Sagittula stellata E-37: one gene and its partner. The protein of the gene in region 1 binds, or shares a complex with, the protein of each later gene. Links are inferred from orthologs where the notes say so. Each region holds a gene or a part of one and is shown in the gene's direction. Other genes may lie near its edges.

Region 1 (3,093 bases):
TTCCCATGACCTTCGACATCTTCCCCGCCCTCGCGGGCTTTGCCGCCGCCTCCTTGTTCACGCCGGGGCCGAACAACCTGATGCTGGTCGCGTCGGGCGCCAATTTCGGCATCCGGCGGACCTTGCCGCACCTGTCGGGTGTCGTGCTGGGATTTCCGCTGATGATCGTGCCGGTGGGCCTGGGCGCGATGCGGCTCTTCGATCTCTGGCCCCCGGCCTACGCGGTGCTGAAGACGCTGGCGGTGGTCTACCTTCTCTACCTCGCCTGGAAGATCGCCACCGCCGGAGAGGTCCGCGAAGCGGCGGCCGAGACGCGGCCCATGACCTTCGCGCAGGCGGCGGCCTTCCAGTGGGTCAACCCGAAGGGCTGGAGCATGGCGCTGGGGGCGATCACGCTGTACGCGCCGGGCCGGGACGTGGCCGGGGTGCTGTTCGTCGCATCCGTCTTCCTGGCGCTCGGCACGGTATCGGGCATCGTCTGGACCAGCTTCGGCACCGGTATCCGCCGCTGGCTGGCCAACCCGGTGCGCCTGCGCTGGTTCAACCGGACGATGGCGGCGCTGCTTGTCGCCGCCATGGTGCCCGTGCTGTTCGGCGGATAGCCATCCCCGCGACTGGCGCGCTGCGCCCGGCCTGCCGGAAGGCGGCCGGCGAGATGCCGTAGAGCGCCTTGAACGCCCGCACGGAGCTGTCCACGTTGTCGTAACCGCTGTGCGCGGCGATCCGGTCCACGGGGGCGGGGCCGTGCGTCGGGCCGAAGGCGGCGCGGTGCAGCCGCAACCGGCGCACCGCCCGTGCCGCGGTTTCTCCGGTCATGGCGTGAAACACGTGCGCGACGTGGACACGCGACATTCCCGCCACCCCGCACAGGGCATCGAGCGAGAGGTCCCCGCCGGGACGGTCGACGATGTGCCGGATCGCCCGGCGCAGGCGGGATTCGCAGGACGTGGCGGGCGGCGTGGCGGACATGGGCGCTCCTTTCCGGGCCATCGTGCACCGACGGGGGCGACAAATCTTGCTTTGTTGCGTTCCGGCTGCGCAATCGCCATATAGCGCCCAGCATCATGGAGGACACCGCATGGCCAACTACCTCGATTTCGAGAAGCCGCTGGCGGAGATCGAAGGCAAGGCGGAAGAACTGCGCGCGATGGCGCGCGAGAACCCCGGCATGGACGTGGAGGCCGAGGCGAAGGCGCTCGACAAGAAGGCCGACGCGCTGCTCAAGGACCTCTACGCCAAGCTGACGCCCTGGCGGAAGTGCCAGGTCGCGCGGCACCCGGAGCGCCCGCATTGCAAGGACTACATCGAGGCGCTGTTCACCGAATACACGCCGCTGGCCGGCGACCGGAACTTTGCCGACGACCACGCGGTGATGGGCGGGCTCGCGCGGTTCAACGACGAACCGGTGATGGTGATCGGCCACGAGAAGGGCCACGACACCTCGTCCCGGATCGACCGCAACTTCGGCATGGCCCGGCCCGAGGGCTACCGCAAGGCGGTGCGCCTGATGGACATGGCGGACCGCTTCGGGCTGCCGGTGGTGACGCTGATCGACACGCCCGGCGCCTACCCCGGCAAGGGCGCCGAGGAACGCGGCCAGTCCGAGGCGATCGCCCGGTCGACCGAAAAATGCCTGAAGATCGGCGTGCCGCTGGTGACGGTGATCATCGGCGAAGGCGGCTCGGGCGGGGCGGTGGCCTTCGCCACGGCGAACCGCGTCGCGATGCTGGAGCATTCGGTCTACTCGGTGATCTCGCCCGAAGGCTGCGCGTCGATCCTGTGGAAGGATGCCGAAAAGATGCGCGAGGCCGCGGAGGCGCTGCGACTGACGGCGCAGGATCTCTACCAGCTCGGTGTCTGCGACCGGATCATCCGCGAACCGAAAGGCGGCGCGCACCGCGACCGCGCGGCGGTACTCTCCTCGGTCGGCGAAGCCATCGCGACGATGCTGAAGGAGCTCGGCGGCACGAAACGCGGCGAACTGGTGCAGGCCCGCCGGGCCAAGTTCCTGAACATGGGGGCCAAGGGACTGGCCGCCTGAGCGGCCCCCCGTTCCGCCGCAGTGCGCAAAGGCGGCTGGCCGCCCCCTTAACGGCCAGCCGGTCCAGTCGCACCACCGTCCCCGGCCCTATGTTCCCCAGGCCCAGCGTTCCCATATCCGGTCCTCCCAAGCCCAGTCTTCCCAGGCCCAGTCTTCGCATATCCAGTCTTCCCAGGCGCCACCTGCATCGCTGGCGCCATCGGCCTATCGCGACTGCCGTCCTCTCCATGCCCCCACGCCGAAAGGCCCCTGCCCCGACCTCCCGGCTTCTTTGCTTCGAAAATACTCCGGGGAGCGCGAGGGGCCGGCCCCTCGCTCCTGCCCCGTCCACAGGCGCCGGCGGTCGGGCCCTGACACAACCCCTGAAACATTCGCTGGCGCGGACGTGACCCGGCGTCAGGCGATTGTCGAGTGACAGGCACATCCGGCTGCGCTCATATCGCGGCATGGAATTGCTGTTCGCATATGGCGCGGGGCTTCTGACCCTCATCAACCCCTGCGTGGTGCCGGTGCTGCCCATCGTGCTCGCGGGCGCGCTGCAGGCCAGCCCGCGCGGGCCCCTGGCGATGGCGGCGGGGATGTCGCTGTCCTTCGTGGTCCTCGGCGTCTCGGTTACGGCTTTCGGGCATCTCGCCGGACTCGACGCCGAGACCATCTCAAGGGCCGGGGCGGTGCTGATGGTGGCCTTCGGGCTGGCGCTTCTGGTGCCGCGCGCCGGCGCGGTGCTGGCCGGGGCGACGGCTGGCATGGCGGCGCGCGCCGACACGCGCATGGACAGCGTCGACCGCACCGGGCTGCGGGGGCAGTTCCTCGGCGGGCTGCTGCTCGGCGCGGTCTGGAGCCCCTGCATCGGCCCCACGCTCGGCGGCGCCATAGCACTTGCCTCGCAGGGCGAAAGCCTTCTGCGGGTGACGGCGATCATGGCGGCCTTCGCCATGGGCGTCTCGACCCTGATCCTCGGGCTGGCCTACGGCACGCGCGGCGCCATCGGACGGCACGGCGCCACGCTCCGGCGGCTGGCGGTCGCGGCCCGGCCCGTGCTGGGCGTGGTC
Region 2 (2,940 bases), 870 kb from region 1 along the record:
TTTCTGCGCGTCGCGGCCGTGCTGGTGGCGTTGAACGTCGTGATCGCGCTCTTGCCGCCATGGCCGTTGCGCGTGGCGTCCGAGCCCGGCCTGCCGCCTGCGCAATGGCTGGCTCTGTTGCCGCTGACGCTGGTGGCGCTGCTGGTACAGACCGCATCGGAAGAAGTCCTGTTCCGCGGTTACTTCCAAAGTACACTTGCCGCGCGGGTGAAGTGGCCCGCGGTGTGGTTGACGCTGCCTTCGCTGGCTTTCGGTCTTGGCCATTATGCGCCGGATGTCTGGGGCAGCAACGCAGTGTCGATCGCGCTATGGGCCGTGGCGTTCGGTCTTGCCGCCGCAGACCTGACGGCGCGCTCGGGCAGCCTTGGCGCTGCCATCGCGTTCCACATGGTCAACAACTTCGTGGCCATCGGCGTCATGTCCCTGCAAGGCGACCTGTCCGGGCTGGCTCTGACAAAGCTGCCTTTTGGGCCAGAGGACGAAGCGGCACTTGCCGCGATCCTGCCGGTGGACCTTGCAACCCTGTTCGTCAGTTGGCTCGCCGCGCGTCTCGCTTTGCGCGTATAGTCCTCCTGTTCTCGCGATGGTGGGGCATTCGGTTCAGCGCGTGGACGTTTGGCTTGAACGTCGGTGTTTTTTGTCGCGATTTATTACAAGGGTTTGGATCATGCGGATGCATGCTTTTCATGTGCTCCGGCCCTGGCTGCTCATGCGCCGGCGTGGCGCGCTGTTGTCCCCTTTTTTCTGCCGGCAGCTCCGATTTTCCGCCCGTGCCGCCAAGTTACGGGACGGGCTGCAACCATTCCGAAAGGGGGCGGCGCACAGCCCCGCCCTACAAGCCGTCGCGCGCGTCGGCTGAGGCCGCGTGCCGTTCCGCGATCCATCGTGCGGACAAGGCTCCACCGGAGGCTAAGATTGCAATTCGACGCAGCGGGGCATAAGTGACGCGCAAACGCTGAACTCGGGGCTTCCATGAACTGGATCACCAACTACGTCCGTCCGCGCATCAATTCGATCTTCTCCCGCCGGGAAGTCCCGGAGAACCTGTGGTCGAAATGCGAAAGCTGCGGGACGATGCTGTTTCACCGGGAGATCAGCGACAACCTCAACGTCTGCACCAACTGCGGCCACCACATGAACATCACGCCGCGTGACCGTTTCCATGCGCTGTTCGACGGCGGCATATATTCCGAGGTCGCCGTGCCGGAGCCGATGGCCGACCCGTTGCACTTCCGCGACTCCAAGCGTTACCCCGACCGTATCCGTGCGGCGCAGAAGGGCACCGGCGAGAAAGAGGCCATGCTGGTCGGCGCGGGCGAGATCGGGCGCACGCCCGTCGTCTGTGCCGCGCAGGACTTCAGCTTCATGGCCGGGTCGATGGGCATCTATGTCGGCAACGCCATCGTCGCCGCCGCCGAAGAGGCGGTGAAGCTCGGCCGGCCGCTGATCCTGTTTTCCGCCGCAGGCGGCGCACGTATGCAGGAAGGCATCCTGAGCCTCATGCAGATGCCGCGCACCACCGTGGCCGTGCAGATGCTGAAAGAGGCGGGCCTGCCGTACATCGTCGTGCTGACCCATCCGACCACCGGTGGGGTGACGGCCTCTTACGCGATGCTGGGCGATGTGCAGATCGCCGAACCCGGCGCGCTCATCTGTTTTGCGGGGCCGCGCGTGATCGAACAGACCATCCGCGAGAAGCTGCCCGAAGGGTTCCAGCGTGCCGAGTACCTGCTTGAGCACGGTATGCTCGACCGTGTGACAGACCGGCGTGACATGCGCGAGGAGCTGATCGTGCTGTGCCGCATCCTGATGAAGATGCCGCCGCCGACATGGGGCGATCTTCCGCCTCCGGGACCGGAGGACATGGTGCGCGAGCCGAACGCGGCCGTGGACGACTCCAAGGCATAAGACCGGGCTAAGTGCCCCTTTCGAGGATGTGCAAGAGATGGGTCAGGGCTCTGACGTGATACTGGAGCGCCTGATGGCGCTGCATCCAAAGGTCATCGACCTTGTTCTGGACAGGGTCTGGCGTTTGCTCGAAGCGCTGGGGCATCCGGAGCGCAACCTGCCGCCCGTGATCCACCTTGCCGGGACCAACGGCAAGGGCTCGACGCAGGCGATGATCCGCGCCGGGCTGGAGGCAGAGGGCAAGTCCGTCCACGCATATACCTCCCCGCATCTCGTCCGGTTTCACGAACGCATCCGCCTTGCCGGGACGCTGATTGCAGAGGATGCGCTGGCCGAGGTGCTGGATGAATGCGAGGACGCGAACGGCGGCGCGCCGATCACATATTTCGAGATCACAACCTGTGCTGCGCTGTTGGCCATGGCCCGGACACCCGCCGATTTCACCCTGCTGGAAACGGGTCTTGGCGGGCGTCTGGACGCGACGAACGTCGTCAAAAGGCCTGAGCTTACGATCATCACGCCGATCTCCATGGATCATGAGAACTTCCTTGGCGACACGCTGGCGAAGATCGCGGGCGAGAAAGCCGGCATCCTCAAAGGCGGTGTCCCCTGTGTCGTCGGCCCGCAGTCCGATGAGGCGATGGAGGTGATTGAGGCCCGCGCGCAGGCCCTCGGCGCACCGCTTCTGGCGTATGGCCAGCACTGGCACGCGTGGGAAGAGCGGGGCCGCTTGGTCTTCCAGGACGAGACCGGTCTGCTGGACCTGCCCCTGCCGAACCTGCCCGGCGCGCACCAGATCCAGAATGCCGGCGCGGCGCTGGCGGCTTTGCGGCACCTCGGTTCGGGAGAGGGCGCGTTCGATGCGGCTGTGTCGCAGGCATTCTGGCCCGCGCGGATGCAACGATTGCGCAAAGGTCCTGATCTGGATGGCTTGCCGGGTATCGAGCTGTGGCTTGACGGTGGCCATAACCCCGCCGCCGGAGAGGCCATCGCCGCGCATCTCGCGCGCCTGCCCGAACGGCCGACGTGGCT

Evidence for each region.
Region 2: the proteins of ABFK29_RS04790 (region 1) and accD are in contact, whole or in part, in a solved structure (PDB 8UXZ), measured with the Escherichia coli proteins. The link is inferred for Sagittula stellata E-37 from one-to-one orthologs.

The regions. Positions count from the first base shown.
Region 1 is NZ_CP155729.1:1,012,700-1,015,792, reverse strand. What follows is about bases 81-3,059. They hold ABFK29_RS04790 (acetyl-CoA carboxylase carboxyltransferase subunit alpha), read left to right. Parts: upstream 81-1,078; coding sequence 1,079-2,041; downstream 2,042-3,059. Other genes in these bases: ABFK29_RS04785 (cytochrome c biogenesis CcdA family protein), read left to right, coding at 2,488-3,059; ABFK29_RS04795 (helix-turn-helix domain-containing protein), read right to left, coding at 541-969; ABFK29_RS04800 (LysE family translocator), read left to right, coding at 81-602. In the rest of the region: more of ABFK29_RS04800, read left to right, coding at 6-80; more of ABFK29_RS04785, read left to right, coding at 3,060-3,093. UniProt on the Escherichia coli protein: Component of the acetyl coenzyme A carboxylase (ACC) complex. First, biotin carboxylase catalyzes the carboxylation of biotin on its carrier protein (BCCP) and then the CO(2) group is transferred by the carboxyltransferase to acetyl-CoA to form malonyl-CoA.
Region 2 is NZ_CP155729.1:138,561-141,500, reverse strand. Bases 115-2,940 are described here. They hold accD (acetyl-CoA carboxylase, carboxyltransferase subunit beta), read left to right. Parts: upstream 115-972; coding sequence 973-1,908; downstream 1,909-2,940. Other genes in these bases: ABFK29_RS00710 (bifunctional folylpolyglutamate synthase/dihydrofolate synthase), read left to right, coding at 1,946-2,940; ABFK29_RS00720 (CPBP family intramembrane glutamic endopeptidase), read left to right, coding at 115-567. In the rest of the region: more of ABFK29_RS00720, read left to right, coding at 1-114.